Regions from separate parts of the Metabacillus sp. 22489 genome, predicted to be linked through region 3. Evidence: predicted binding sites of a transcription regulator. Region 3 holds the regulator's gene; each other region holds the start of a gene.

Region 1 (10,961 bases), on a different contig from region 3:
GACTGAAGAGCATTCGAAAATAGAGCAAATGCTATTCGTCGTCGATAAAGAAAATGTCACTTCCTTTAAGCGTAAAGTAAAATCATTTCCAAGCATCAAAATCCGCCAAACGTTTAATCATGTTTTCACTGGATTTTCTTTAGAAGGTCCTCCTAATCTTTTAACACAATTAAAAAAAGAAAATGCCGTTGTACACGCTAGTCCTGTCGTTCCTTTTCAAGCTCAAATTGATGAAAGCGTCCCGTTTATTGGTGGTAAAGATGTTAGAGGGTTATTTGATCAGGTGAATCATCGATTAACAGGGAAAGGTGTGAAAATTGCTGTCATCGATACAGGGATTGATTATCATCATCCTGATCTATCACGGAATTACCGTGGAGGATACGATTTTGTGGATAATGATGATGATCCGATGGAGGCAAGCGATATAAGAGGTAGTGAAACGTTGCATGGAACACATGTAGCAGGTGTCATTGCGGCTAATGGAAAGCTAAAGGGTGTTGCTCCTGAGGCGGAAATTATTGCGTATCGAGCGTTGGGGCCGACTGGTATGGGAACATCTGAGCAAGTAATAGCAGCGATAGAAAAGGCGATTGAAGCAAAGGTCGATATTATTAATCTTTCCCTAGGAAATACGATTAATGGACCTGATTGGCCTACTAGCTTAGCTCTTAATAAGGCGGTTGAGTCAGGGATTGTTGCGGTTACGTCGAGTGGTAATTCTGGCCCGAAGGTTTGGACGGTTGGTTCACCTGGTACGTCTGAGAAGGCAATCTCAGTAGGGGCATCATCCCCACCTTTGCAAATGCCTTATCTAAAACTACATGGTACAAGGCACTTAATTAGAATGAATGAGATGCAAGGTGCCAATGCTTGGGATTTGAAAGGGTCTGAAACGATCGTCTATAAAGGATTTGGAGAAGAGAAGGACTTTAAGGAATCAGTCCATAAACAGGTTGTCCTTGTTGATAGAGGAAAAATGACCTTTACCGAAAAGGCGATCAAAGCCAAAAAGGCTGGTGCAAAGGCGGTTATTATTGCGAATAATGTAAAAGGGCCGTTTGCAGGAGCATTAGAAATGGAACTAGACATTCCCGTTGTTTCTATTTCTAAAGAGGCAGGAGACAGAATAAAGCGAGAGCTAAAGGAACATGATCGTGCACAAACGATCTATATAAAGGAAGAAGACAAGCTAGCCAACTTCAGCTCAAGAGGACCTGTGACAAATACATGGGCAATAAAGCCAGATGTCGTTGCACCGGGTGTAGCCATTACAAGTACGGTTCCACATGGATATTTAGCCCTTCATGGTACAAGCATGGCGGCGCCACATGTAGCAGGGGCATGTGCTCTTATTAAACAAGCCCATCCTGACTGGAGCCCTGAACAGATTAAAGCCTCTTTAATGAATACAGCAAAACGATTAATGAATAAGGAAAAGAATAGACTGAAGCCAACTGAGCAAGGCAGTGGGCGGATAACTATAAAAGAAGCTATTAAGGCAGAAGTGCTAGTCTACCCTGGCTCACTCACTTTTGGGCAATACAATAAGAAGGATTTGCGCACGAAAAAAACGGTAAAACTAACATTAGATAATCAATCCACACAAAAGAAAACGATATCATTCGAAATGCCAAAAGCGAAAATGGGTATCCAATGGAAGCTGCCCACGCCAACCCAGCTAAAGCCAGGTGAGAAAAAACAAGTAGAAATAAGCCTTGATATCACGCCAACCCGCTTAAAAGCAGGAATACATGAAGATTGGCTCGAGCTTGATGCAGGTAAAGAAAGAATAAGTCTTCCGTATATTTATGTTGTGGATGAACCTAACTACCCGCGCTTAATGGGCTTTGAATTTACACATGGGGACAGTCCCCATGAATATAAGTACCAAACGTATTTACCTGGTGGGGCAGATGAGATGGGAATTGCTCTTTATGATCCGGACACATTAGCGTTTATAGGATTTTTGGACTGGCAAAAAAATGTGTCTCGAGGCATTGTAGAAAAAGTTGTGACGAAGGAAAAGCTATCGTTAAAACGAGAAAGCTATAAGGCTGTAGTTTTTGCGAAAAAGGATGGAAAGGAAGATGTAATTGAAACAAATATTTTACTTAGTGAATGATTAATGAGATTGAATAAGTCAAGGGGTTTTTTAGCAAAAATGTGAACAATTTGTGATGGTTCGGTAAGATTGTGAATATTTTAACTTTAAACGGATTGACATGACCTTTATGCTATTGTATGCTAAACGAGGGTGTAATGATAAGGTTTACAAAACCTTTTCAAAACCCTTTTTAACCCCTTATACCATTTATAAATCAAGTAACGAGGATTTATATATATGCGACAAAAACCACGACACCCCTTGCATGCAATGGGGCTGATGTCAGCTATCTTATCTCAGTTGGTTGGATCAACTTTAATTGGGATTTTTGGCGGAAAATGGCTCGATCATCATTTTAAAACGGAACCATTGTTTTTAGTCGTAGGCCTTCTGCTTGGACTAGCTACTGGTATTTATGCCATGTATAAATTAGTCCACCACTATTTCTCAGGAGAATAAACATTTCATGTTTGATATGCATCTGATGTTTCGCAGATATCGTAAATACATATTTTATCTACTCGCCATCTATGTATTAGGATGGGGTTTTACGGAATATCAGTCTGTCTTTCTAGGGCTCATTCTAGGAACAAGCATTACTCTGTATAATTTGTGGATTATGGTAAGAAAGCATCGTCAATTTGACCTTGCCATAAAAGAAGGAAGAAAAGCGGGGTCGTTAGGAACAACGTCACGAATGGCCGCAGCAGGTGTTGCAGTCTTTTTTGCTATTAAGTTTCCTGACTATTTTAATTTGTACAGTGTTATCATTGGATTAATGACGATGTATGTCGTTATTATGATAGATTATGTTATTCAACATTCACGCGCTTAGCTGGGAAGAGAGGTGAATCTATTGGATCACGGAGCTCCTGTGGTAAAGTTTTTAGGTCTTACTTTTAATTTATCAAATGTACTGATGATTACGATTGCTAGTTTAATCGTTTTCTTAATCGCTTTTTTTGCTACGCGTAAATTAGCGATGAAACCAACGGGAATGCAGAATTTTATTGAATGGGTTGTCGATTTTGTTAAGAATATTATCGGCAGTACAATGGATTGGCAAACAGGTGGGCGTTTTTTAACGTTAGGCATGACATTATTAATGTATGTATTCGTAGCAAATATGTTAGGTCTACCATTTGCAATTGTAGTTGGACATGATCTATGGTGGAAGTCACCAACTGCAGATCCAGCCATCACTTTAACTCTAGCAATTTTAGTAGTAGCATTAACACACTACTATGGCATTAAGATGAAAGGTGTTTCTGAGTATGGTAAGGATTTTATCAGACCAATGCCTTTTATGTTCCCACTTAAGATTATTGAAGAATTCGCAAACACATTAACATTAGGTCTTCGTCTTTACGGGAATATTTATGCAGGTGAGATTTTATTAGGCTTACTTGTAGGTCTAGGTACAAGTGGTTATGCTGAAAGTTTAGGAAATGGTATTCTCGGCTCGCTAGTAGCTGCAATACCGATGTTAGCATGGCAAGGTTTTAGTATCTTTGTTGGTGCTATCCAAGCGTTTATTTTTACTATGTTAACGATGGTTTATATGGCACATAAAGTGAGTCATGACCATTAATCAATATATGTTCAAAACATTTGAACACTTATTAAGAAATGAAATACTATTTTTCATACATTTAAAGGAGGAAATTTAACAATGGGTTTATTAGCAGCTGCAATTGCAATTGGTTTAGCGGCACTAGGTGCTGGTATTGGTAACGGTCTTATCGTATCTCGTACAGTAGAGGGGATTGCACGTCAACCTGAAGCTCGTGGAGCTCTACAAACAGTTATGTTCATCGGGGTTGCATTAGTTGAGGCGATTCCTATTATCGCCGTTGTTATCGCGTTTATCGTTATGGGTCAATAATAAAAAGATAAAATATTCTATATGGCGAAGATCATTCGAACCGAACCTTCGCCATTCCTTTATTACAAACATAAGGGGCAGTAAGTTTCTACTTGTGCTTTCGTACTAGTAGATGAACTGCCCTTACTTGTCGGTAGTCTATCAACCTCAAATGAAAAAGAGGTTGAGCTTAACTTAGAAAAAAACAGTTTACTGTCATTATCATAACCCATCATGGAACTCTTGAAGGGAGTGAAACCGAGCTATGTTAACTTTTGATCTAGTATTAGGTGCATCAACTGGCCTAAACACAGGTGATATCGTATTCCAGCTCTTAATGTTCTTAATCCTTCTTGCATTACTAGGAAAGTTTGCATTTGGACCTGTAATGAACATTATGAAGCAGCGTGAAGAGCATATTGCCAATGAAATTAATAGTTCTGAAGAAAGAAATAAAGAAGCACAAAAACTAGTAGAAGAGCAACGTGAAATGTTAAAGCAAGCACGTGTTGAAGCTCAAACATTAGTAGAAAATGCGAAAAAGCTTGGTGAGCAACAAAAGGAAGATATTATCCAAGCTGCTCGTGCTGAAGCTGGCCGTTTAAAAGAATCAGCATTGAAAGAAATCGAACGTGAAAAAGAACAAGCTGTTGCAGCGTTACGTGAGCAGGTTGCTTCTCTATCTGTCTTAATTGCATCGAAAGTAATCGAAAAAGAGTTGGATGAAAGAGAGCAAGAAAAATTGATTAACGACTACATCAATGAGGTAGGCGAAGGTCGATGAGCAAAGAAATCGTTGCGAACCGTTATGCATTAGCTCTTTTTCAACTTGCAAAAGAACAAAACACGATTGAAAAAACTGAAAGTGAATTACTCGTTGTTAAAGAAGTATTTTCTTCGAATAAGGAGCTTTTAAATGTACTAAACCATCCGAAATTTTCTAAAGAGGCGAAAAAGTCAATTGTAACTGAAGCATTTCAATCGCTGTCACAGCATGTTGTAAATACTTTATTAATACTAGTTGACCGTCATCGTACAAACCTCGTTACAGAGGTAGTAGATGCTTTCGTTCAAAGTGCAAACGAAGCGCGTGGTACAGAGGATGCGATTGTATACTCTGTTCGTCCACTTACAGATGTTGAATTATCATCAATCTCATCTTCATTTGCCAAGAAAATCGGTAAGGTATCATTGCGCTTGCAAAATATAGTCGACAAAAACCTAATCGGTGGCGTAAAGCTACGTATCGGTAATCGTATATATGATGGAAGTATAAGCGGAAAGCTTGAACGTATAGAGCGACAAATTGTCGCAAATAGATTGTAGATAGGGGTGAAACTCATGAGCATCAAAGCTGAAGAGATTAGTGCGCTTATAAAGAAGCAAATTGAAAACTATCAGTCAGAAATAAAAGTTAGCGATGTAGGTACAGTCATTCAAGTTGGGGACGGTATCGCTCGTGCTCATGGCCTCGACAATGTCATGGCTGGAGAGCTTTTAGAATTCTCAAACGGCGTTATGGGTATGGCTCAGAACCTAGAGGAAAATAACGTTGGTATTATCATTTTAGGACCATTCACAGATATTCGTGAAGGTGACGAAGTTCGTCGTACAGGACGCATCATGGAGGTTCCTGTAGGTGAAGCGTTAATCGGACGTGTTGTTAACTCATTAGGACAACCGGTAGATGGCCTTGGTCCAATTGAAACGACAAAAACTAGACCAATTGAAAGTCCAGCACCAGGTGTAATGGATCGTAAATCAGTTCATGAACCACTTCAAACTGGTATTAAAGCGATCGATGCGCTTGTACCAATCGGACGCGGACAACGTGAGTTAATTATCGGTGACCGTCAAACTGGTAAAACATCTGTAGCAATCGATACGATCTTGAACCAAAAGGATCAAGATATGGTTTGTATATATGTTGCAATTGGTCAAAAGGAATCAACGGTTCGTGGTGTTGTTGAAACATTACGTAAACATGGTGCATTAGATTACACGATCGTTGTAACTGCTTCTGCATCACAACCAGCTCCATTATTATACTTAGCTCCTTATGCTGGTGTAACAATGGGTGAGGAATTCATGTACAATGGCAAGCACGTGCTTGTTGTTTATGATGACCTTTCTAAACAAGCTGCGGCATACCGTGAGCTTTCATTATTACTTCGTCGTCCTCCAGGTCGTGAAGCATACCCTGGTGACGTTTTCTATTTACATTCTCGCTTGCTCGAGCGTGCAGCAAAATTAAGTGATGCAAAAGGTGGCGGTTCACTAACTGCATTACCATTTATTGAAACACAAGCAGGTGACGTTTCTGCTTATATTCCAACAAACGTTATCTCGATCACTGATGGACAAATCTTCCTTCAGTCTGATCTATTCTTCTCAGGTGTTCGTCCAGCGATTAACGCAGGTTTATCTGTATCTCGTGTCGGTGGTTCAGCACAAATCAAAGCGATGAAGAGTGTAGCTGGTACATTGCGCTTAGACTTAGCGTCATTCCGTGAGCTCGAATCATTCGCTCAATTCGGTTCAGATCTTGATAAAGCAACACAAGCAAAATTAGCTCGTGGTGCTCGTACTGTTGAAGTATTAAAACAAGGTCTTAATAAGCCATTAAAAGTAGAAAAACAAGTTGCGATTCTTTATGCATTAACAAAAGGATTCTTAGATGATATTCCGGTTGCGGATATTACTCGTTTTGAAGAAGAATTCTATGCATATTTAGAACAAAACCATGCAGCTCTTCTTGAAGAAATCCGTACAACGGGTAAACTTCCGAAAGATGAAGATATGGCAGCGGCTATTGAAGGCTTCAAAAAGACTTTTGCTCCTTCTGAACAATAATTTTCTGATTGATATGATAGGGTCTGATTCCACCCACAATTGTCATAGTTAGCGGATTTCATTAATTTGCTTATCTATTTATTTAAGTGGGGTCTGACCCTTGTTAGATGATTTTTTTAAAAAGGTGGTGAGAACCTTTGGCATCATTACGCGATATAAAATCAAGAATTAATTCAACGAAAAAAACAAGTCAGATTACGAAAGCGATGGAAATGGTTTCTGCTGCGAAATTAAATCGTGCAGAAAACAATGCAAAAGCATTTGTACCTTACATGGAAAAGATACAAGAGGTTGTTGCGAGCATCGCAAACGGTAGTTCTGATGTAAGCCATCCGATGTTGGAGAGCAGACCGGTTAAGCGTACTGGATATTTAGTCATTACGTCTGACCGTGGACTTGCAGGTGCCTTTAACAGTAGTGTTATCCGTGCTGCCTATCAAGCTATCCAAAAACGACATAATTCAAATGACGAGTTTGTTGTCATTGCAATTGGACGAATGGGTCGTGATTTCTTTAAAAAGCGTGGAATGAACGTCATTTCTGAAATCATCGGTGTTGGCGATGAAACGAACTTTTCACAGATTAAGGATATTGCTAGCGGTGCAGTTAATATGTACGCTGACGAAACATTTGATGAGCTATATATGTATTACAACCACTTTGTAAGTGCGATACAACAAGATGTAACGGAGAAAAAGCTTCTTCCATTATCTGATATCGCTTCTTCTGATCAAAAGCTAACATCATATGAGTTTGAGCCAAACGAGGAAGAAATTCTTCAAGTGTTGTTACCGCAGTATGCTGAAAGTCTCATCTATGGAGCATTACTCGACAGTAAAGCTTCTGAGCATGCAGCACGTATGACAGCAATGAAAAATGCAACGGATAATGCAAAAGAACTTATCGACGGCTTAACATTAACATATAACCGTGCTCGTCAAGCAGCAATCACACAAGAGATTACTGAAATTGTCGGCGGTGCGGCTGCATTAGAATAGTATAACAATTGATAATCATTTAGTTTGGTGTCTAGCTCCAATGCCTAGCCAGTTAAGTCTAGCCAATTAGGAATGGAAGGCAAAGAACGCCTTCTTTTCGTGATTGTCTTACTTACTAAACGGCTTTGCGAGGTGCTAACGCATTTTATGATAGGAGGGAAAACGATGAATAAAGGACGCATTACCCAAATTATGGGTCCGGTTGTTGACGTTAAATTCGAAAGTGGTCAACTGCCAGATATTTATAATGCCCTTACAATCAAAACAGAAGGTAGTGAAACTGAAGTAGCTGTAGATCTTACTTTAGAGGTTGCCTTACATTTAGGTGATGATACAGTACGTACAGTTGCGATGTCTTCTACAGATGGACTTGTGCGTGGCTTGGAAGTAACAGATACAGGTGCTCCTATCTCAGTTCCTGTAGGTGATGTTACTTTAGGTCGTGTATTTAACGTATTAGGAGATAACATCGACTTAGATGCTCCAATCCCAGCTGATGCTCGTCGTGACCCAATTCACAGACAAGCTCCTAAGTTTGACCAGCTTTCAACAGAGGTTGAAATTTTAGAAACAGGGATTAAAGTAGTTGACTTATTAGCACCTTATATTAAAGGTGGTAAAATTGGTCTATTCGGTGGTGCCGGTGTAGGTAAAACCGTATTAATTCAGGAGTTAATCAACAACATCGCACAGGAGCACGGTGGTATTTCTGTATTCGCTGGTGTTGGTGAGCGTACTCGTGAAGGAAATGACTTATACCATGAAATGACTGACTCTGGTGTTATTAAGAAAACAGCAATGGTATTCGGACAAATGAACGAGCCGCCTGGTGCACGTATGCGTGTTGCGTTAACAGGTCTTACAATGGCTGAATACTTCCGTGATGATCAAGGACAAGACGTTCTTTTCTTCATGGATAATATCTTCCGTTTCACACAAGCAGGTTCAGAGGTTTCTGCCCTACTTGGACGTATGCCATCTGCCGTTGGTTACCAACCGACATTGGCTACAGAAATGGGTCAATTACAAGAACGTATCACATCAACTAACGTTGGTTCTGTTACATCTATCCAAGCGATTTATGTACCTGCCGATGACTATACGGATCCGGCTCCAGCTACAACGTTCGCTCACTTAGATGCAACAACAAACCTTGAGCGTAAATTATCTGAGATGGGTATTTACCCAGCGGTAGACCCACTTGCTTCAACTTCTCGTGCATTGTCACCAGAGATTGTTGGAGAAGAGCATTATGAAGTAGCACGTAATGTTCAACAAACATTACAACGCTATCGTGAGCTTCAAGATATTATCGCTATTTTAGGTATGGATGAATTATCTGACGAAGATAAGCTTACGGTTGCTCGTGCTCGTCGTATTCAATTCTTCTTATCTCAAAACTTCCACGTTGCAGAGCAATTTACAGGACAACCAGGTTCATATGTACCTGTAAAAGAAACTGTACGAGGCTTTAAAGAGATTCTTGAAGGTAAGTACGATCACCTTCCAGAGGATGCGTTCCGTCTAGTTGGACGTATTGAAGAAGTTATTGAAAGTGCAAAACAAATGGGTGTAGAAGTCTAATTTTGGGACCTAGGAGGGTATGAGTATGAAGACAGTATTAGTCAATGTCGTTACTCCCGATGGCCCAGTTTACGATGCAGACGTAGAGATGGTGAGTGTAAAAGCTCAAAGTGGTGAGCTTGGTATTTTACCAGGTCATATTCCTATGGTTGCTCCATTAGAAATTGGTGCAGTTCGCCTAAAGCAAGGGAGTGGCACGGAGCTTGTTGCAGTAAGTGGTGGCTTTATCGAGGTTCGCCCTGATAAAGTAACGATTCTTGCTCAAACTGCCGAGAAAGCCGAGGATATTGATGTTGCTCGTGCTGAGGCGGCGAAGAGACGTGCTGAAGAACGTCTAAATCATAAATCAGACGAAATCGATTTTAAACGTGCTGAATTAGCACTTCGCCGTGCGATCAACCGTTTAAACGTAACGAAATAATAGAAAAAGGATGATATAAGAGAGCATTCTCCTATGTTATCCTTTTTTCATTTAGGTGTTTAAGCGCTATCATAAGGAAAAATCAACGAAACATACTCCACAATTCCAACGAAAACTATCCTTTACTAAACACATTCAAAAAATCTGCTTAATAATGAGTGAAATACTGGAAAAAGAAGGGCGAAATCGTTTTTAGAAACATTTAATTTACAGCCTTAAATTTACTTTTTTTGTAACAATTTATACATAAATAATAAGGTCATTTTAAGGATAGCTGTAGTAAAATAATAAGGTTGAAACAAGAAATTAATGTATTATTTTTTAAAAATTTGTAAACTAGAACCTTTATTCATTAAATTTTTGATAAATTTAAAAATCAATCATGTTAAAAGAAATTTTATATATACTATTCAAGGGTATATACCAAGTGTAAAAAGGTTCTTATACAAATTCTTCGTATTATAGAAGCTTGAAAAACTTAGGATTATTTGATTTATGTAAAAAGTAAAATAATCCACAAAAATGAAGTTTTACCCAGTAGGTCAAATTATGCTTGTATTTTTAGAAAAATATTGTATGATGTAATTTGCTTTGTTGAATTTGATTCAAACATGCATAATTGACAGAGATTAATTCCATCCAAATGGATCAGATTAATCATCATTATTGGAGGGATGAAGGGATGCCCGATTATAGCCATATGGCTCTTATTAGTATGGTTGTAAGTCTTGCCTTTATGATTATCACCTGGTGGGCTTTACAGGCATTGAATATTGAAAAATGGATGAAACCGGGCAAAGTAATACAAGCAAGAACATTATTAATACTTTTGACGATTGCTATAGGATCAATTGTTAGTAATTTTTTTCTTGATTATTTGTTATGGTCTCAACAACTCCCTTTTTTATTTTAAAATGAGCGATGTTCTTCTTGGTTAAATGTGGCTAACGCCGCTTTATAGTAACAAAGGTTAAACGACAAGGAGTCATTGCTATAAAAGAAATTATCTGCACTATTCCTTCTTAAATGGAGAGCATCGTCTTGATAAAAGCTGTTTATAGGTCTTATGTCCAGGTACTTGGCTACATAGACAAAGGATTCTGTCTAATAATGACGACTATTTCCACGTATGTC
Region 2 (10,961 bases), on a different contig from region 3:
CGTTCAATATATTGGAAAACTGCTCGTGATATCCCGAAAGTACGAACACCTACAATAGGTACATATAAAAGTAAAATCGTTTCAGGTTTTAGTGATGCCTTTGAAATCAAATATCCTGATGTAAAGGTGAGCAGTGCACTTGTCAGCATTGTAAGTACTGCAAAGAAGATGGCGATCATAACCGACTTTAAATATTGTTTCATATAAGGATTAATAAACTTCTGATATAGCTTCATTTTGTATCTTCCCTCCAATGAAATGGAAGTAATGCCCTTTTTTCTCAAATAACTCTTCGTGTGTTCCGATTTCGACAAACTTACCATCGTTGATAACAAAAATAATATCCATGTTTTTTATCCAATGGAGACGATGGGTAGCAAAAAAGACGAGCTTGTTTTCCATTAATGGAAGAATCATTTGTTTGATTTCATGCTCTGTTTCAATATCTAAATGGGCAGTTGGCTCATCTAGTATGAGGATTGGCAGATCCGTTAATAAAGCTCGAGCCAATGAGATTCTTTGTTCTTCACCACCGCTTAAGCTCCGTCCTCCTTGACCGATTTTTTCTTCGAGGCCGTTTGGAAGGCGATTGATGAGCTCGTTTAAGCCGGTTATATTTACGACATTTTTTATTTCCTCGATTGTTGCCTTAGGTTTGTTCCAGCAAATATTTTCAGCAATCGACCCAGAGAAAATATACGGGTGCTGTGGAATATAAGAAAGCTGTCTTTGCCATTCTGTAACAGAAAAATGGGGGAGTGTGATTCCATTTATTTTAATGTCACTCTCGTTAGGAATCGTAAAGCCTGAAATTAGATCAATGAATGTCGATTTTCCTGCACCAGATGCCCCAATAATCCCGATTTTCTTAAACCCACTTACTTCAAACCGAATATTTTCAAGGAGATTGCGATTTTCATCGTTTGATCTTTTAGTTAATTGGTTGACTGTTAATGTAGATTCTTTATTCCATTTTGGAATGGCTACCGTTTCATTGCCCTCAGGTAGACTATCCTCATTAAGCAATTCATTGATTTGTTTTCCTGCTTCTTTTCCATCCATTGTTGCATGAAAGTCATTGCCAAATTCTCTTACAGGTGCAAAATATTCTGGTGCTAAAATAAGCATCGCGAGGGCAGTTTCTAGCCCTGTTGTCCCATTAATGAGCCGAACACCTAATTCAACTGCAAGGACTGCAACGGACAAACTTGAGAAAAAGGTAAGTGAAAATGTTGAAAGAAATGCTACTCGTAAAGTCCGATTTGTTGCAATTCGATATTTATTACTTACTGTAGCAATTGCTTTCGTATGTGATTTGCTCCTTCCTAAATAAGTTAGTGTGACAATCCCCCGTAACGAATCAACAAAATGTCGGGAAAGTAAACGGTATGTTTCCATTTGGTCATCAACCTTTTTTTTGGCTGCTATGCCTAGTAAAGCTAAAAACACAATCATGACAGGCATTGTAATTGTAAGGACAATGCCTGAGAGGGTATCTGATAAGAAAACGTATATTAAGATAATTGCTGGACTGAAAAGCATTGAAATGAAACGAGGAATAAATAGCTCAAGATATTTTCGGAAATTTGGAATACCTTCAAGAGCTAAAGTGATCATATTTCCTGTTCCATTCTTTGATATTTTATTAGGGCCTATTTCAAATAGCTTTGTTATCAGCTGCTTTTGTAGAGCAAATGCTGTTTTTTCGGCAAAGTGATAGCTTAGTCTTTCTTTAAGCCATTGCAATAAATGCCGAGAAGCAAAGAAACATATAAACATAAAGAAATAGGGAAGGACAGCTGTCCAAACTGTCCCTTGAAACATACTCGTAATAATTTTTGATAAGTAAATTGCTTGCAAAATGATTGTGAAGCATTGAACAATCGTAAGTACACTAATGATGCTAAATAGTTTTTTCATACCATTATAGGTGAATAATTGTTTATCCATTAGTATTCTAAATGCTCCTTATCTGTCACTCGTTTTCGGAATACATAGTAGCTCCAAATCGTATACGCTAAAACGATAGGTACCATCGTCAGTGCAACAACTGTCATAATTTTTAACGAATAGTCACCAGATGCGGCAGCATAAATCGTTATGTTGTTTGCCGAATCAAGCGAGCTTATTAACACATTCGGGAACAAAGTAACGAAAAATGACGCTGTTACTAGAATCATAATTAAGCCAGTCATCGTAAAGCTTAGCCGTTCTCGTTTTTGTTTTAGTAATGGCAAGAGGAGAAGGTAGAGCAATATAACGGCACCGAAGATTGGAATAATATATAAGCCCTTTTCAGAAAATGCAGGTGTATATAAAGCCGTTAGACCAACAAATAGAACGATAATGGCGCCACATGCATAATAGATTTTTTTTGCTTGCTCACGAGCACGCTCTCTTAATGAATCAGTTGTTTTTAACGATATGAACATTAATCCGTGTAAATAGGATAAAAGGACAAAAGCGATCCCACCAACAACTGTATAAAGGTTTACAATATCAGTGAAGCCTGCGTACATATTCATCTCATCATCAATAGGTAAGCCTTTAATTAAACTTGAAAATAATACGCCAACTAGAAACGGTGGGAGTATGCTTCCAAAAAATATTGACCAGTCCCATGTTTGTTTCCATTTGTTCATATGCGCTTTCCCTCTAAATTCAAAAGAAACTCCTCGAGCAATTAGGGCGAGAAGTAGAACGACAAATGGAATGTAATACCCGCTAAATAACGTTGCATACCAATGAGGAAATGCTGCAAACATTGCACCACCCGCTGTAATTAACCATACTTCATTCGCATCCCAAAAAGGGCCGATCGTATTGATGAGTACTCGTTTTTCCATTTCATTGCGGGCGAGGAATTTAGTACTCATTCCAACACCAAAATCAAAGCCTTCAAGAAAAATAAATCCGACAAATAACAGACCAATTAATAAAAACCAAATCTCACTTAACTGCATGGTCCAAGCCTCCTGTGCTAAAAGGGTCTGAAGCAGAAACATCTTCTTCTTTTTTTACATATGGTCCTTGTTTAATAACTTTTACAAAAAGATAGACCGTTGCTGCAAATAACAATGTAAAAACGATTAAAAAGGCAATTAGCGAAAATAGAATTTGTCCTGAAGAAACATTTGGACTTATCGCTTGTGATGTTTGAAATAAACCATTTACAATCCATGGCTGCCGTCCAATTTCAGACATAATCCAACCAGATGTATTTGCGATAAATGGAGCAGCAATCATGAACACCATAATTCTTAAATAAAATGGGTGGTTTTCTGGTTTTCCCCATTTACGATAAATTAATCCTAGGAACGTTAGCAATATCATTGCACAGCCGAAACCAACCATAATTCGGAAGCTCCAAAATGTTGTTTTGACCGGAGGAATATAATTACCATCACCAAATTTTTCTTCGTATTGAGCTTGGATTGTATTCATCCCTTGTACTTCACCTTTGAATTCACCGTATGATAAATAGCTAAGCAAATAGGGGATTTTTAAGCTCATCGTTGTTTCTTTATTTTCGGTATCGATATTTGCAATGACCGTCCATGGTGCTGGATCAGTTGTATCCTCGTATATTCCTTCGGCAGCAGCCATTTTCATCGGCTGTGCTTCAACGAGATAGCCTGCTTGAGAGTGACCTGAAAAGGCGATCCCTAAAGAGGAAATACTGCCGACAATTAAGGCGATTGTCATGGAAGATTTGAAAAAAGAAAGATCCTGCTTCTTTAATAATTTCCAAGCGCTAACACCAATGATAAAGAACGAACCTGTTGCAAGTGCTGCGAAAATAGTATGTGGAAAGGCAACAAGTACCTTTGGATTTGTAAGCACAGCAACTAAATCATTCATAAGTGCTCGACCATTTTCAAGCTCGTAGCCAACTGGATTTTGCATGAAAGAATTCGCAGTTAAAATCCAAAATGCTGAAATGATTGTTCCAAATGAAACTAGCCAAATACTCGCTAAATGTAATCCTTTTGGGATTCGATTTTTACCAAATACCCAAATCCCAATAAATGTTGATTCGATAAAGAATGCAAGCAATGCTTCAATAGCTAGTGGTACACCAAAAATATCTCCCATAAATCGAGAGTACTCTGACCAGTTCATTCCAAATTGAAATTCCTGGATAAGCCCAGTCACGACACCGACAGCGAAGTTAATTAAGAAAAACTTTCCCCAGAAATCGGTCATTTTTAAATACTTTTCTTTTTTCGTAACATAATACATTGTTTGCATGAGTGCAGTTAAAAAGGCAAGACCGATTGACAATGGGACAAAGAAAAAATGGAAGATTGTCGTTGATGCAAATTGTAGTCTTGCCAGCATAATCTCAGTCATTTGAATCCCTCCTATGTATTTTCACTTAAAATATAGCACCAAAACTACTAAAGGAGATTGTGAAATTGTGAACATACTTTGAAGCTATTGTTACAATAATTTGTCAAGACTTTTCGAGAATAAGGAAAAATGAACTATTTAATATAGATAAATTGTAATGATTGTTTGGGGGTGTTTGGTAAGGGGGAGCATTACTCGTTCATTTAGAGAGCTCTTTTCTAAACTAGCATTGTTTTTAAGCTAAACAATGCTAGATGTACAGGGATAATCTGTCGATCAATAAAATTTAATTTTTTCACGTTATTTTTTATATAATGACTATTGTATGTAGTGTTTATAGTGTAAACTAGAATTATGTCGAATTTAATTTAATAATTCCTTATGGAGGTTTTCACTTAATAATGTCTAGTCACTTTCAAGATTCAAATTTAAAAATATTTACATTAAACTCGAACCAAGCATTAGCAAAAAAAATTAGTGAAATTCTTGGGATTGAATTAGGAAAAAGCTCTGTTACACGCTTCAGTGATGGGGAAATTCAAATTAACATAGAAGAAAGTATTCGTGGTAGCGATGTCTTTATTATTCAATCGATTAGCAACCCTGTTAATGAGCATTTAATGGAGCTATTAATTATGATTGATGCTTTAAAACGTGCTTCAGCTAATACAATCAATTTGGTTATTCCTTACTATGGCTATGCAAGACAAGACCGAAAAGCAAGAGCCCGTGAACCGATTACTGCAAAGCTAGTAGCGAACCTTCTTGAAAAAGCTGGTGCTAATCGTGTAATTGCTCTAGATCTTCATGCACAACAAATTCAAGGATTCTTTAACATTCCAATTGACCATTTGTTAGGTGTACCTATATTAGGAGAATATTTCTTAAATAAAAAGTTTGATGATATTGTTATCGTTTCTCCAGACCACGGTGGTGTAACACGCGCCCGAAAATTAGCGGATCGTTTAAAGGCACCAATTGCGATCATTGATAAAAGACGCCCAAGACCAAATGTCGTAGAAGTGATGAATATCGTAGGAAATATCGAAGGAAAAACGGCAATTTTAATTGATGACATCATTGATACTGCAGGAACGATTACTTTAGCTGCAAACGCACTTGTCGAGAACGGTGCAAAAGAAGTATATGCTTGCTGTACACACCCAGTTCTTTCTGGACCAGCAATTGAACGTATCCAAAATTCACAAATTAAAGAGTTGGTTGTGACAGACTCTATTTTACTTCCAGAGGAAAAACGTATAGATAAAATTGTTGAGCTGTCCGTAGCTCCGTTAATTAGTGAAGCTATAAAGCGCATTCAAGAAAATTTATCAGTGGATGAGCTTGTTCAATAAAAGAATAAATTTTCGGCACTGAATTAATTAAATTTATTGAAATGAAGAAAGACGCGAGAATTGTTTGCGTCTTTTTTTGGTGTGCCAGGCATGGCAACTATCTAGGTGGTGAAAGTCCACTGTGGGGGTACACATCAACCAACCACTAAGGAAGCGCAAGGTACTTACTGTGAGGTAAGGGCTGGAGGAAGCGTGGAATAAAATCTTGGCTCGACGAACAGAAACCTGATACTAAGGCTCTACAAAGGGATAAGACTCCCAAACAAGTCAAAGTCCAAAAGGTGTGCGTAACTTTGTAGGGTAGATTAGGCGAGTAAAAGAGGAAAGATTGTTGTCTTACCCTGGGAGGTCTTGCGGATGTACATAGGTATAGTCGAAAAAGGTTTGCCGCCAGAAGTCAGCAGAAGCCATAGTAATGAAATTAATTCATGAAGGGCTGAACAATTTATAATGTTTCAACACCGCGAATGCGTAAGTGACTTACTCCGAATGTATTAATGGTGAAAGTATGAGCGTATCTCAAAGGCTAACCAAAAAGGAGCTATCACTTACTACGTGAGAGGGAAGGAGAAACGAGTGTGGAACTTTTAGAACAGATTCTAAGTAATCGAAATATGAACGAAGCCTATCTGCGTGTCTATAAAAATAAAGGTGCGAGTGGGGTCGATGGAGTAACAATTGAAGAATTAAAACAATATCTGAGAGAAAACAAGGATGAGCTACGAAAGCGCATCAGAACAAGAAAATATCAACCACAAGCTGCCTTAAGAGTGGAAATCCCAAAAGAAAATGGCAAGATGCGCAAATTGGGAATACCAACAGTAGTGGATAGAGTAGTTCAACAAGCCATTCATCAAGTTCTCAGTCCAATATTTGAAAGGCAATTCAGTGAATACAGTTACGGCTTTAGACCAAAAAGAAGCTGTGAGATGGCTATTATTAAAAGCTTAGAATTTCTGAATGATGGACATGATTGGGTAGTAGACATTGACCTTGAAAGGTTCTTCGATACAGTTCATCACGATAAACTCATGCGAATTATATCCAACACGATAGATGATGGGGATGTCATCTCACTAATCAGAAAATACCTAGTCAGTGGAGTCATGGTGAAAGGGAAATATGAAGAAACCCCTGTCGGGACTCCGCAAGGAGGAAACCTTAGCCCATTATTGAGCAATATAATGTTAAATGAACTCGATAAGAATCTACAGAAAAGAGGACTACGGTTCGTGAGATACGCAGATGACGCTCTCATCTTTGTAAAGAGTGAAAAAGCAGCAAACAGAGTGATGGAATCAATCGTGAAATTTATAGAAGATAAATTAGGATTAATAGCCAATGTAGAAAAGAGTAAAATCTCTCGGCCAAAAGACTTGAAATTCTTGGGGGTTGGATACTACTACGATCCAAAAAATGAGAAATATCAAGTAAAACCTCATGCCACATCCTTACAAAAGTTTCGAAGGAAACTTCGAAAATTAACAAAGCGAAATTGGAGTGTACCACTAGACTTCAGGATTTTAAAACTAAAACAAGTCATACTCGGGTGGGTAAATTACTTTAGAATCTCAAATATGAAAAGTGCGATGAATGAGATAGATAAGAAGCTTCGCTCCAGAATTAGAGTTATCATCTGGAAGCAATGGAAGGTATCGAAGAAACAAATAAAATCGCTAGTTAAATTAGGGATTCCTGAGGAAGAGGCAAAAGGTCTAACTTTCTGTCGAAGAGGTTACCGGTACATTGGATTATCGAAAGTCGTTCAGAGAGCAATATCGAACAAAAGACTAAAGCAGAGGGGACTCCCCTCTGCTTTAGAACATTATCTAAAAGTACACACTGTAATATAAATTGAACCGCCGTATACGGAACCGTACGTACGGTGGTGTGAGAGGGGCGAAAATAATTAACTTATTTTCCCTCTACTCGATTCTTTATAAGACTTACTGAAAATATCTATGTAAGCTTCGTAGTATGATGCAAAGTAAAAAAATGGATAGGGTATAACGAATTTGGACAAATTAAAACAAAATCGAATTTACAATCACCAGTTTAATTTCTTTTGATGAACATATAAGGAGGGAATAAATGATGGATACTTCTCATAACACAAAATTAACTGGTCCTGAAATCACAGGCTTGTGGACACAATATCAATCAGATTCTTTAAATCTTCGTGTTAATACATATATGTATAATAATCTTGAAGCAGAAAGTGATGATATTAAGGAAATATTCAAGGATGCGATTGCGACTTCAGAGAAAAACTTAAGTCAAATTGAAAGCATTTTCAAAAAAAGAAGGGTATCCTGTTCCCCAAGGCTTTACTTCACATGATGTTTATTTAGAAGCCCCAAAGTTATATTCAGATGGTTTCTGTCTTAAATACCTCCATGAAATGACGATTCATGGGCTTTCAGCATATTCAGTTGCTATAACAATTGTAACTCGTAAAGATATGCGTCTTTTTTATGAGGATAAGATTCGTGATGGCATTAGTTTGTATAATAAAACAATTGAATTACTACTTTCAAAAGGAATTTATCATCGTCCTCCATATCTTCCAAATGCTACTGGAATCGATTTTGTAAAATCGAATAATTTCTTTTCAGGATTTTTTGGAGATAAGAGAACCTTAAACGGTAGTGAAATAACGAATGTGTTTTTTAATTTGAAAAAAAGTATAGTTACCAAGGCATTATTAATAGGCTTCTGCCAAGTTGCCAAATCTAAAGAAGTCCGCGAAATTTTGAAAAAGGGACTTGATATTAAGTCAAAACACATTAAGCTTTTTAGTGATATTTTAACAGATGACAACCTTCCAGCACCACAATCATGGGATTCAGATGTAACTGACTCTACAACACCACCATTTTCAGATAAATTAATGATGTATTTGACAGGGTTTTTATTTAATACAGCAATTTCTTACTATGGTGCAGGATTAGGAGCAACGATGCGATCGGATTTAATTGTCCATTATGAAAGATTTATCCTAGAGGATTTAAAGTATGCTAAAGATTGGAGTGACATCATGATTAAAAATCTATGGATGGAACAGCCACCGAAAGCAATTGATAGGAAGAGACTTGCTGAAGAATAACATTATAAAACATATAGTTCGCAAAATTCCAATAGTAATGCTGAAATTTTGCTTTCGTTAGACAAAAAAACAACAGAAAATCAGAAAATCTCTAAAGACGTAGTGAATACCATTTCACTAACGTAAGGGTAGAGCAGTCACCTTTATCAACTAATCGAAGAGATTAAAGCAAAGGAATAAATGAATGTGACAAATCCAACAGAAAAATTGTTATGGTCAATAGCGTTTCCAGGTTTCGGTCAATTTTTAAACGGCAGGTTTATAAAAGGGATTACTCTCACAATATTGGAACTTATCGTTAATGTTCAATCCCACTTTAACGAAATCATTATCTCTAGTTTTAACGGGGAAATTGAACAGGCAATTTCACATGCAAATTATCAATGGTTGATGTTTTACCCATGCCTGTATTTTTTCTCTATGTGGGATGCTTGGAAAGATGCTGGAGGTGGAAAAGAAAGGTATTCCTTTCTTCCATTTGTATTCGCTGCTTATTTCGTGACCGTTGGAACCATGTATTCGTCAACTTTTAAAGTATTCGGGATAACTTTCGGTCCTGTTTGGTTACCGATTCTTTCGGTAATACCTGGGATAGCTGTAGGGTATTTATTGATGAAATTATTAAAAGTTTTTGTAAGGAGTAAAGAGGGAACAATATAATATTCTTTTACTTTACATTGTAAACATCTCATTTGTTAAATAAGGGAAATGAGAGCAAACAAAGTATGGCAAATGAAAGAGAAAAAGAGGTGTTATATGACAAATCAACTCATTTTATGGGGTGTTTTAATTCTTCCGTGGGTAACGTTATTTTTCATGAAAAAGGATGATGTTAAACGTTATATGCCTGTCGGTTTGTTTGCTGTTTTTACGAGTGCATTGATTCTTGAAATAGGGATGACATTAAAATGGTGGGTATATTATGAAACGGCATATCCATTGAGAAATATTTCTTATCTTTATGGAACAATTCCAGTGTTTACAATGTGGATATTCAAGTTTACATATGGAAGGTTTTGGTTGTTCCTGTTTTCTGATTTACTTTTGAATATCTTCTATACGTATGTGTTTGAATATTATTTCTTAGGCAGTAGAAAAATAATTGAATTTTTAAATATGAGTCCGCTTTTAGATGTTATTGCAACAACGATACTAGGAGTGATCATATATGGATATCAAAGATGGCAGGAAGGTATTTTCATAAGTACAAATAAAAAATACGAATAAAATTCATTCCGTACAATTACTGACAACACAAATTAAGCAAAATAGTTGGTTAGCCAAATTGATATAATGGCTAACTATACTTTTTATTTCAATCTAATCCTCAAAGTTATTTCGATCGGATATAGATTGGAAATATTAAATTAAAGAATATTCGCAAAAATGTATTAAAGGGAAATTTATGATATTGTAAATTAATAACAATGAAGTGGGGATATTAATGGAAATTAGGAATATTACGGTGGAGGATTATGATAAAGTAATCAATGTTTTAAACGAGTGGTGGGGTGGAAGACAAATGACCCATTTGTTGCCTCGACTATTTTTTGAGCATTTTCAACCTACAAGTTTCATAGTTGAAGAGAATGGCCATTTATCTGCCTTTATTATCGGATTTGTTTCACAATCTGATCCAAATCAAGCTTATATCCATTTCGTTGGTGTTCATCCTAAATTAAGGAAAAATGGTGTAGCTAGAAAACTTTATGAATTGTTTTTTGAACAGGTACGCCTTTTAGGGTGTAATAAAGTACACTGCATTACATCACCAATTAACGAAGGATCAATTGCATACCATAAATCAATGGGTTTTTCTGTATCTTTAGCGCCTAATTACGAAGGAGTTGGTCAAGACAGAATATTATTCTCAAAAGATATATAGAATGATGAAAACGCGTTTTTAAAGGTGAAAATCGATAAGCAACAAAATTTTGGGGGGAAATCAAATTGAAAGAATGCTGTTTTAAAATACATTTATCGTTAGAAGAAGCAATAAACCGTTATAGTGAATGGATAGATGAAGAACTTGAATTTGTATTAAATGAATATGGGGAGTATGTCGATAAATCTATTCACGTTTCTTCAAGTGATGATAGATGGACAAACTTTGTGGACCTCGAGGGAGAAGCTTTTTTTGGGTTAAC
Region 3 (10,961 bases):
ATATGTTTGCTGCTTTCTTAACCGATAACAGCTAAAATGTCGCTTTCACGTAAAATTAAGTATTCAGTACCTTCATATTTCACTTCAGTACCAGCATATTTTGAGAAGATAATACGATCGCCTTCCGCTACTTCAAGAGCTACTTTTTCTCCGTTATCTAACACACGGCCTGTACCAACAGCAACTACTTTTCCTTCTTGTGGCTTTTCTTTTGCACTATCTGGAAGAACGATACCACTAGCAGTTTTTTCTTCTGATTCAACTAACTCGATAATAACGCGATCACCTAATGGCTTTAACAAGTGAAACAACCTCCTCAAATTTCTTGAAATTATGATAATTTTTCCTTTTTATTAGCACTCAGCATTCGTGAGTGCTAACACAATTTATATATTATATAAGATTTCTTTTAATTTCAAGTCTGAAGTGAAAAAAATTTTGAGAAACTTTTCTACTAGATTATGTCTTATTATAGGGAAATTTAAACATTGTTTGTCTATTTTTCAAATGTTCTCATACATATGATTAAAGTAAGGTATGATACAATAAGCAAGGATAACTAAGGCAAGAACATCGCTACTATTAAGAGCTCTTTTTTCCGAGGGTTAGTAAATCAAAGGAGGCTTTTATGAAAAAAAATTATTGGTTTATTATATTAACATATATCGTCATGCAATTCTCTGGAATTGTAGGAATCAAATTGTTTGCCTTATTACATATTGGAAACACAAACGCAGAGTTGGTGGCATATTGGACCATTTTCAGCTTTACAGTAGCCTTAATTATTACTCTCCTTTTATTAAGAAACGATCGGGAGGATGCGAGACTACTTCGGGGTGAACCCGCTTCAGTCGGGAGCTCAATTGGTTGGGCTATTGGTGGGGTATTTATAGCACTATTTGCCCAAATGATTGCTGCCAATCTAGAAATGTATCTCTTTGGAGTAGAACCTGGCTCGGAAAATACTCAAACAATTGTGAAGTTAATCAAAGCATCATCACTATTAATTATCGTAACCTCTGTTATTGGGCCAATTCTAGAGGAAATTATTTTTAGGAAGATTATTTTCGGTGTTATTTATCACCGTTCTAACTTCGTGATTGCGGCATTAATTAGCTCTTTTCTCTTCTCCATCTTACACGGAGAACCTGAACACTTTCTAATTTATGCTTCAATGGGCTTCACCTTTGCCTTTCTTTATGTCAAAACAAAAAGAATCATTGTGCCAATTTTTGCTCATGTTGCCATGAATACGTTAGTCATTATTATGCAATTTGTCTTAGCCGATCAAATTGAAAACCTCGAGAAAACATTAGAACAAATGGAACAAATGCAAGTGATTATTGGAGGCTTTTTATTGTGAGAACAAATCCTATCTCAATGGGAATCTTTTATTTAGTAATGGGATTGTTATTTATCTATTTAGCAATTTCAACTGCAAATGCTAGCAAAGGAATTTTCAGCTTTCCTACTATTCTTTTAATGCTTATGGCTACCTTTGACATCGGTGTAGCAATTAGAATATTTCTCTTCACTAGAAAAGTGAAAAAGAATAATAAGCAAAAATGAGGATATCCGAAGATTGGGGACTGACCCCAATCTTTGGATGATCCTCATTTTTTTGCATTTTCCTCTTCAAATTTTACCTTTTGTGCCTTTCGATAAGAAATTCGGGAAACCCATATACTTATTTCATACAAAATAAACAAAGGAATTGATACCATTAAATGAGAGGTCAGCTCTGGAGGTGTTATCAATGCCGCTATAACTAGTAAGACAAAATACGCGTATCTTCTAATCTTTGATAGAAACATAGGGGTAACAATTCCTAGTCTTGTAAGAAACATGACAACAACTGGTAATTGGAATAGTACACCAAATGGAATGACTAGCTGTAATAAGAAAGTAAAGTATTCATTAATCCCGATGACTTGGTTTATTCCTAAATCATTTGAGATTCTTTCCATAAATTCAACGACAAACGGAAATAAAATAAAATAAGAAAAGGCCACTCCTAATAAAAATAACCCTACTGAAATTGGAATATAGCTTAAGGTGACCCGTCTCTCCTTTTCATAGAGACCAGGACTTACAAAAGACCATAATTGATATAGTATGATCGGTGACGTAAGAACAAAAGCAATGATAAACGCAAATTTCATATAGACCATTAACGGGTCTGTTAAATTAAAGGAGTTTAATGTTAAATTTCTTGCTTCATCAGTATGCTGCAAATAGATAATAATCGGTCTTGAAAGCAAAAAGCCAGCTATTACCGCTATGAAAAAGAAAACGACAACAATAATCAGTCGTTTTCTTAGCTCCGCAATATGTTCAAAGACCGACATTTCATTTTGTTTCATATCGGTTTCATTCCTATCTTACTTGACTTCTTCCTTGTTTTTTCCCTTTTGATCCTCATTGTCATCATCTGCTAACCCTTTTGTTGCATTCTTAAATTCTCTTAACGTATTTCCCGCTGCTTTACCTAGCTCTGGTAATTTTTTCGGTCCGAAAATTAATAACGCGACGATAACAATTAACACTAGACTCCCAGGTCCTATGTTTGGCATAATGCCACACCTCCTTATGTTTATAGAAAGCTTTTTTTAAGATTTTTCATCAATCGGATAATGCTTTAAAAAGTAAACAAGTGATTGTAGCTCAACGGCAAGATCGATATGGTGAATTCGTATTTGATCAGGAACATTTAATCTTGCTGGTGTAAAATTAAGTATTCCTTTAATCCCTTTTACAATGAGACGATCGGTTATCGCCTGTGCTGCTGGAGCTGGGACAGTTAAAATAGCGACCGTTACATCATCAGGTAAAATCTCTTCAAGATCGTCTAAATTATATACCGGTACTCCACCTATCTCCTTCCCGATTTTCTCCTTATCAATATCAAATGCTAAAGAGATGACCGTATTATTATTTTTCGTAAAATTATAATGCAAAAACGCAGTTCCTAAATTCCCAACTCCAATTAAGCAAACATTTGTTGTTTCATCCTGGTCTAATGTTTTTCGAAAGAATGACAACAAATAGTTCACATTGTATCCATAGCCTTTTTTACCTAGTGCTCCGAAATAGGAAAAGTCTCTACGAATTGTTGCAGAATCTACCTTTACTGCATCACTTAATTCTGCTGATGATACTCGCTGTTTACCAGACGAGTGTAGATTTTTCAGAAACCTATAATATAAAGGAAGCCGCTTCGCTGTCGCTTGTGGTATTTTTGATTGTTCTATATTCACTCTTATCCCTCACATTCATTCAAAAGCGTGACTTCGATTTTATTACCCATATCTTTTTTCTTCATCCTAACTCCAATGAGGGCAGGAGTTTATTCATTTCTTCTTTTATCATTTATGTAATAATAATCGTGAAGTCTTTACTTGCTGCTATTGATTGGATTCTCTTCTACAAGTTTCTGTAGAAGTTCCCGCTTTTTCCACCAGTTTTTTCTACTAAAAAAGTTGGTCCGATAATCATGCCTTTATCAACAGCTTTACACATATCATAAACGGTTAAGGCTGTTATGCTTGCAGCAGTTAACGCTTCCATTTCAACCCCTGTACTCCCTTTTGTTTTGACAGTTGTTGTAATAAGAAGGATATATTCATTATCCTTGATATCCCACTGAAATTCAATATCTACACCTTTTATCGGAATGGGATGACACATCGGGATAACCTGTGACGTTTGCTTTGCTGCCATAATTCCAGCTACTTGCGCAACGGAAAGTACATCACCTTTCCCCATTTCATAATTGTTTATCTTGTCATAAACATCCTTTGTAACCTGAATGCTCGTCTTCGCCTTCGCTGTTCTTGCTGTGTCATTTTTTTCGGTTATATCAACCATTTTCGCTCTACCTTGTTGGTTAAAATGCGTAAATTCTGACATATCTATTTCCCCTTATACGTAGACTATACACTATTTTTTATCATCTGTCTGTTTAGTATTTGTGAAAAATTTACTGAGATCATCACTCAAGTACAAGTCTTCTTCTTTCTATTTCATTTCTAATGATAGTAAATTTTTTTATTTAAAAGAGTGGTGGGAAAAATCCCCTTTAGTCTCAATGTTGCCCAATACATGTGATTTAAGCTACACTTAAATTATTAGTAGAGGTGAATGTTATGATTTTATTACAAATAAATCAGCTTAGTAAATCTTTTGGTGCTGACCCTATTTTAACCAATATTAAGCTAGAAGTACAAACTAAGGATAAAATAGCGATCGTTGGCCGTAATGGTGCGGGAAAATCAACGCTATTAAAAATTATCGCTGGCAGTATGTCCTATGACAGTGGAGAAATTATTAAACCTAAGGGTGTTTCAATTGGTTATTTAGCTCAAGATACCGGTCTTGAATCACAATTATCTATTTGGGATGAGATGCTTACAGTCTATAAAGAGCTTCAAATAATGGAACATGAGATGAGACAGCTTGAACAAAAAATGTCGGTTATCGACCCTAGCAACAATTCTCGTGAATTTGAACAACTATTAAAAGAATATGATAGCCTTCAAATTACCTTTAAAGATAAAGGTGGCTATCAATATGAAGCAGACATTCGTTCCGTCCTGCATGGTTTAGGGTTTAGTCATTTTGATTCCGCTACAAAAATTTCCTCATTAAGTGGGGGACAAAAGACTCGTCTAGCTTTAGGTAAGCTGCTGTTAACGAATCCTGACTTATTAATTTTGGATGAACCAACAAACCATTTAGATATTGAAACATTAACATGGCTTGAACACTATTTACAAAACTACTCTGGTGCCATTTTAATTGTCTCACATGACCGTTATTTTTTAGATAAAATTGTAACACAAGTATATGAGATTAGTCGCCATACGAGTACAAAATATCTCGGAAACTATAGTAGCTATTTAAAATATAAGCAAGAGAATTATGAAAAAGAATTAAAGGCATATGAAAGACAGCAAGAGGAAGTTGCTAAGCTGCAGGACTTTATTCAACGGAATTTAGCCCGGGCATCAACTACTAAGCTTGCTCAAAGTAGAAGGAAAAAATTGAATAAAATGAGTTTAATGGACAAGCCGCTCGGTGACGAAAAATCGGCCAACTTTCAATTTGATATTGAAAGACAAAGTGGAAATGATGTACTGAAGGCTACTGACATTTCTGTCGCATATAGCCCAGGCAATCCAATCTTATCAAATATTTCCTTCTCTATTTCTCGTGGAGATAGCATTGCCTTAGTAGGACCAAATGGAATCGGTAAATCTACTCTGCTTAAATCGATCGTCCAAAAGCTTGATTCATTTACAGGTAGCTTTGCACTTGGCTCACATGTACAAATAGGCTACTATGATCAGCAACAAGCAGATTTAAATTCAAATAAGCGAGTTCTTGACGAGCTATGGGATGAATATCCTACGAAAACAGAAAAAGAGATCCGAACCGTTCTTGGTAATTTCTTATTCTCTGGTGACGATGTACTTAAACCTGTTCACTCCTTAAGCGGCGGAGAAAAGGCTCGGCTTGCTTTATCAAAATTAATGCTGCAAAATGCAAATTTCCTCATCCTAGATGAACCAACGAACCATTTGGACTTAGATAGTAAAGAAATTCTAGAAAATGCGTTAATCGATTATCCAGGTACGATATTATTTGTTTCACATGACCGTTATTTTATAAATAGAATTGCGACGAAAGTATTTGAGCTATCTAGAGACAAAGTAACCGAGTACTTAGGTGATTATGATTACTACCTAATGAAAAAAGAGGAACAGCTAGAAATTGAACAATTAAATAAGCAAGAGAAGGAATCAGAGAAGAAGGATGTTGAAGCAACACAATCAACAGGTAAGCTTTCCTATCAACAGGAGAAAGAGTTAAAAAAACTTGAAAGACAAAAACAAAGAAGAATTGAAGAAATAGAAGAACAAATCAGCCAGTTAGAAGACCAAATAGAAAAAAATGAGAAGCTTCTATGTGATCCTGAAATCTATCAAAACCATGAGGAAGTTCAAAAATTAAACAATGAAAATGAACAATTACAATCAAAGCTTGAAGCTCTCATGAATGAATGGGAAGAATTACATTAAAAACGAAATTGAATCAATTTGGTTATCTCTCTGTGGGGACAGTCCCCGCTTAGGGATAACCTTTTTTATTTCCAGCATTTATAAATTTTTACAAGTATATTTATCAGATCACTATTCCTTTATCCACAATCATTTCCCCTTTAATTTCAACATATCAACAGACTTATGCACATTATCCACATTTTTTGTTGATTTTATCCAAGTTATACACAAGGCATTTTATGCATATTTGACAGGATTTTTAATGACTTTACACAATTCTACAAAAATCGTGCATAACCCTGTGGATAACTTGTATTTTCTATATCTAAAGCCACTTATTCGCTTCATTCAGTACTTTTATCCTGCTGAAAAGGAAATGTAAAGATAAAAAAAGCCTCCGAAAATCGGAAGCTCGTTAATATGGGAGTAACTCTAAACCAGGATTTGCGTTTAATGCTAAATTACTTCTTACACCTTTTTCATAGAGGATACTTCCCGCCGCTGCAATCATAGCTGCATTATCAGTACATAGAGATAAAGGAGGAATCACTAATTCAAAACCATCCCTTTTTCCAAACTCATTTTCTAGTGCTGTTCGTAATCCTTTATTCGCAGCAACACCACCTGCTACTAACAGCTGTTTAACTTGATACTTATCCACAGCCTGAGCTGTTTTTGTGACCAAAACGTCTATGACACTTGCTTGAAAGCTTGCAGCAATATCCTTCGCCTCTAATTCAATACCCTTTTGTTTTGCATTATGGAGAGTATTGATAACAGCAGATTTAAGGCCACTAAAGCTAAAATCAAATGATCCTTCACTAAGCCACGCCCTTGGCAAATCTATAGATGCTTGTCCTTCATGTGCAAGACGATCAATATGAGGACCACCTGGATAGGGAAGACCTAATGTTCTAGCTACCTTATCATATGCCTCACCAGCCGCATCATCTAATGTTTCCCCAATAACTTCAAAGCTTGCATGCTCCTTCATATACACTAATTCCGTATGTCCACCCGAAACAACAAGCGCGAGTAATGGAAAGTGCATCTCAGTTATGAGGCGATTTGCGTAAATATGACCTGCAATATGATGAACACCTATTAGTGGCAGCCCTTGTGAAAAGGCTAATGCTTTAGCTGCGTTGATTCCCGTTAATAATGCTCCAACAAGTCCAGGTCCTTCTGTCACTGCAATCGCCGATAAATCTTTAAAATCTAAGTTAGCCTGTTTCATTGCCTCATCAAAAACAACCGTTAGCTGTTCAACATGATGTCTTGATGCAATTTCAGGTACAACACCGCCGAATCTTTTATGGCTTTCTATTTGCGACGCTACAACATTAGATACGATTTCACGGCCATTTTTTATAATCGCTGCAGCCGTTTCATCACAGCTAGTTTCAATTCCTAATATATATTGGTCTGCTTGACTCATCCTAAATTCACCCACATTACTTTAGCATCTTCATAATTATCTGTATAATAATTTTTTCTTATTCCACCTGTTTCAAAACCAAGCTTTCTATATAGTGATTGTGCGATATGATTTGAGACTCTTACTTCTAGAGAAAGTCGCTTCGCACTCATTTCCTTGCATAGCTGCATAGAAAAACGTAATAGTGCTTCTCCTATTTTCCTTCCTCTGAAATCAGGATGTACCGCAATATTTGTAATCTGTGCATCATCCATAATCACCCACAATCCACAATACCCAATGACGCTTCCTTCGTACTCTACAACTAAATATTTTGCAAAAAGATTTTGTTCAAGTTCGTAATATAATGATTCCTTTGACCAAGGTGCGGTAAAAGACATTTTTTCAATTTCATAAACTTCCTCAATGTCTTCCTTTTTCATCGCCCTAATCGTAAATCTCTCATCCAAATTGTTCACCATCTTATTTTTGTTGTTCTAGCCATTTTGCTTCAGCTTCAGCTAATCGAATATAATTGGGAACAAGTGAATGAACGTCTGTTGCTATTTTTTTCATACCAATCATACCTAATTCACTAGGTCTTGGATTATGTAGCGTCATTGAACCTATCACAGCTTTTTCTGCTAATATCTCTTTAATAAGCTCGTTATGAATAGAGACATCATTTCCTAAAAAAAGTACTTGTTCACCTGTTTCTTTAAGCTTCTCTAGCCATTCTGTTAATAATAGATTGCAATCTTCCTCTATTGTTACTAGGTTATCTTCAGAATAACGATATAATCCAGTATAGACCTGCCCTCTTCTCGCATCAAATAGAGGAGAAATGACTCCGTTAAAAAATTTCCCATTAGCTGCTAGGGCCTCTAAACTAGATACACCTACTATTGGAATGTTTAGTGACCATGCCATCGTCTTTGCAATCGACACGCCTATCCGGACTCCGGTGTATGATCCAGGTCCTGTAGCAACTACGATTTTATCAAGATCCTTCGGAGTGAGATCACATTCCTTTAATAATTGTTCAATCGCAGGCATTGCTCGAACAGAATGATTCTTTTTTAAATTGGTTATATATTCACCTATGACTTTATTTGCTTCTAAAATAGCTATTCCCAACACATTATTCGTTGTATCAATCGCTAAAGCTCTCATTTTTTAACTCCTTACATATCTCATCATAAAACTTTCCATGCGGAGTCATCATTAACTCCCGATTTGTTTCATCAATATATTTAATCGAAATATCGATTCTTTCTAAAGGTAATTGGCTTTCGATCAAATTTGCCCATTCTACAACCGTTACACCGTCACCTTGAAAATATTCGTCAAAACCTAAATCCTCTGCCTCATCTTCTAAACGGTAAACATCCATATGATATAAAGGTAATCTCCCACCTTTATACTCTTTAATAATCGTAAAGGTTGGACTATTTACATTTCGCTTGATCCCTAAACCTAGTGCTAATCCCTTTGTAAATGTTGTTTTCCCCGCTCCTAAATCACCCTCAAGTGTTAGTACCGAACCACTTGTTAGCTTTTCAGCTATACTTTTAGCTAAATTCCTTGTCTCTTCAGCATTATTTGTACGAAATATGTATGATTCCAATTTTCTCACCTGACTTATTTTTTAAAATGATTAAAACCTGATTTATGAAGAGGTTCTCCATCTTTATCTTTTTTCTTAAGAAAAACTCCAGTATATTTCTTGCTGACATAGCCAATTTTAGTTATCTTAATCGATTGCTCATTACAAAGTCTTTTTAACTGTTCCCAGGATTCAGGTGATGTTGTCCCAACTAACTCAAAATCCTCTCCACCATAAAACATCCATTTCGTTATATCACAAGTCTGTTTTATTTGAGCTAGCTCCTGACTAATTGGTAAATCCTCCTCATTAATCATAATTCCTACCTGACTTGATTCAGCAATTTCATGAAGCTCACTAGCTAATCCATCACTTATATCATTTAAAGAGGCCCTTTTTATACTAGAAATAATTCGACCAGCTTTCACTTGTGGAGTAGGTCGTTTATGCCGCTCGATGAGATATTCTTTTATTGAAGCATCATCTATCACATATTTCCCCAATAAAATATCTAAGCCAGCTGAAGAATCACCAACTGTTCCAGTAACAAAAACAATATCCCCATCCTTAGCTTCACTTCTTAACGTACGTACATTCTGCTCCACTTCTCCAATCACTGTTACCGTTACAACTAAATCTTTTGAGGTTGATACCGTATCACCACCGATAAGACTCATGTTATAATGTGAAGCAATTTTGTTCATTCCTTGAAAGATATCGATTAATTCCGATTCCTTCCAAGTATTTGGAATCGAAATTGCTACTAAATAATAAAGGGGAACACCCCCCATTGCAGCTATGTCACTAATATTTACGGCTAACGCTTTGTACCCTATTTCATACGGAGTAGATAGATGTTTTAAAAAATGAACTCCTTCAACCATTGTATCTACACAGACAACTTGATCCTTTTCTGAATCAGGTCTATAAATAGCAGCATCATCACCAATGCCCATTTTAATATTAGGATGGTTTCTTTTCTTTGGTGTTATTTTATTAATAAAATCAAATTCATCCATTTCATTCTCCCATGTTCAAGAAGATTTCTTAAAGTATGAAAAAACCTTAGGATTTACTCCTAAGGATTACTTTTGTCTCTTATTAGTTTATCTCATAATAGAAGTTTATCCAAGTTTTATCCATTCAATCATGTTCGCCTCAGATTCAATCGTTTATATCCAGCATCTATGAAAGATAACACTGTATAAAAATAGACATAAAAAAAACGAAACATAATGTGTTTCGTAAATCATCTATAATGGCGGTCCGGACGGGACTCGAACCCGCGACCTCCTGCGTGACAGGCAGGCATTCTAACCAACTGAACTACCGGACCATTTCATTAACTTAAATTGGTTGCGGGGACAGGATTTGAACCTGCGACCTTCGGGTTATGAGCCCGACGAGCTACCAGACTGCTCCACCCCGCGACGATAATATAAAGTTTTTACCTGGCAACGTCCTACTCTCACAGGGGGAGTCCCCCAACTACCATCGGCGCTGAAGAGCTTAACTTCCGTGTTCGGCATGGGAACGGGTGTGACCTCTTCGCCATCGTCACCAGATAATTAATTTACGGCTTCCGATGAACTTCACATTTCTGCGTCATCTCATTCGTCAGCATCCTCACGTACCGATGTACGCTCCGGTGCCTCCTCAATCGATTCCTTGAACTGTTCGTTCCTCGAAACCCTTTTACTTCATATAAAGTTATAAGGAATAATATATTCCTTCAAAACTAGATAACGATATTATATTCATTCACTTAGTTTAACGCTCTTTATATCTAGCTCCAGAAGCCATCGGCTTCTTCTGCCTTTAAATTTAGGTTAAGTCCTCGAACGATTAGTATCTGTCAGCTCCACGTGTCACCACG

Evidence for each region. Region 3 encodes Rex, which represses fermentation and respiration genes when NADH is low (regulators of the CRP and FNR family bind a similar motif). Its sites were predicted from a motif close to TTGTGAAATATTTCACAA; they were not measured.
Region 1: ACTJJ9_RS03020 (AtpZ/AtpI family protein) is a predicted target of Rex. The motif match lies at 2,195-2,212, and genes of this name have one in related genera.
Region 2: ACTJJ9_RS01045 (cytochrome ubiquinol oxidase subunit I) is a predicted target of Rex. The motif match lies at 4,411-4,428, and genes of this name have one in related genera.

What each region holds. Positions count from the first base shown of each region.
Region 1 is NZ_JBQENT010000003.1:131,803-142,763, reverse strand. Features, by position in the region: gene ACTJJ9_RS03025 (S8 family serine peptidase) at 1-2,125, shown strand, start outside; gene ACTJJ9_RS03020 (AtpZ/AtpI family protein) at 2,345-2,566, shown strand; gene ACTJJ9_RS03015 (ATP synthase subunit I) at 2,574-2,942, shown strand; gene atpB (F0F1 ATP synthase subunit A) at 2,964-3,698, shown strand; gene atpE (F0F1 ATP synthase subunit C) at 3,780-3,992, shown strand; gene atpF (F0F1 ATP synthase subunit B) at 4,237-4,755, shown strand; gene ACTJJ9_RS02995 (F0F1 ATP synthase subunit delta) at 4,752-5,297, shown strand; gene atpA (F0F1 ATP synthase subunit alpha) at 5,313-6,824, shown strand; gene ACTJJ9_RS02985 (F0F1 ATP synthase subunit gamma) at 6,962-7,822, shown strand; gene atpD (F0F1 ATP synthase subunit beta) at 7,988-9,406, shown strand; gene ACTJJ9_RS02975 (F0F1 ATP synthase subunit epsilon) at 9,432-9,827, shown strand; gene ACTJJ9_RS02970 (DUF1146 family protein) at 10,510-10,740, shown strand.
Region 2 is NZ_JBQENT010000001.1:218,017-228,977, reverse strand. Features, by position in the region: gene cydC (thiol reductant ABC exporter subunit CydC) at 1-236, opposite strand, end outside; gene cydD (thiol reductant ABC exporter subunit CydD) at 211-1,950, opposite strand; gene cydB (cytochrome d ubiquinol oxidase subunit II) at 1,950-2,963, opposite strand; gene ACTJJ9_RS01045 (cytochrome ubiquinol oxidase subunit I) at 2,950-4,353, opposite strand; gene ACTJJ9_RS01040 (ribose-phosphate diphosphokinase) at 4,755-5,708, shown strand; gene ltrA (group II intron reverse transcriptase/maturase) at 6,287-7,561, shown strand; gene ACTJJ9_RS01030 (DUF3231 family protein) at 7,800-8,048, shown strand; gene ACTJJ9_RS01025 (DUF3231 family protein) at 7,990-8,814, shown strand; gene ACTJJ9_RS01020 (hypothetical protein) at 9,001-9,474, shown strand; gene ACTJJ9_RS01015 (hypothetical protein) at 9,571-10,041, shown strand; gene ACTJJ9_RS01010 (GNAT family N-acetyltransferase) at 10,259-10,699, shown strand; gene ACTJJ9_RS01005 (hypothetical protein) at 10,765-10,961, shown strand, end outside.
Region 3 is NZ_JBQENT010000067.1:65-11,025, reverse strand. Features, by position in the region: gene groES (co-chaperone GroES) at 18-302, opposite strand; gene ACTJJ9_RS24530 (lysostaphin resistance A-like protein) at 629-1,363, shown strand; gene ACTJJ9_RS24525 (YdiK family protein) at 1,360-1,569, shown strand; gene tatC (twin-arginine translocase subunit TatC) at 1,614-2,363, opposite strand; gene ACTJJ9_RS24515 (twin-arginine translocase TatA/TatE family subunit) at 2,382-2,573, opposite strand; gene ACTJJ9_RS24510 (redox-sensing transcriptional repressor Rex) at 2,610-3,257, opposite strand; gene moaC (cyclic pyranopterin monophosphate synthase MoaC) at 3,424-3,909, opposite strand; gene ACTJJ9_RS24500 (ABC-F family ATP-binding cassette domain-containing protein) at 4,146-6,080, shown strand; gene tsaD (tRNA (adenosine(37)-N6)-threonylcarbamoyltransferase complex transferase subunit TsaD) at 6,478-7,500, opposite strand; gene rimI (ribosomal protein S18-alanine N-acetyltransferase) at 7,497-7,949, opposite strand; gene tsaB (tRNA (adenosine(37)-N6)-threonylcarbamoyltransferase complex dimerization subunit type 1 TsaB) at 7,963-8,652, opposite strand; gene tsaE (tRNA (adenosine(37)-N6)-threonylcarbamoyltransferase complex ATPase subunit type 1 TsaE) at 8,633-9,106, opposite strand; gene thiL (thiamine-phosphate kinase) at 9,121-10,104, opposite strand; tRNA gene ACTJJ9_RS24470 (tRNA-Asp) at 10,345-10,421, opposite strand; tRNA gene ACTJJ9_RS24465 (tRNA-Met) at 10,439-10,515, opposite strand; rRNA gene rrf (5S ribosomal RNA) at 10,535-10,650, opposite strand; partial or broken rRNA gene ACTJJ9_RS24455 (23S ribosomal RNA) at 10,911-10,961, opposite strand, start outside.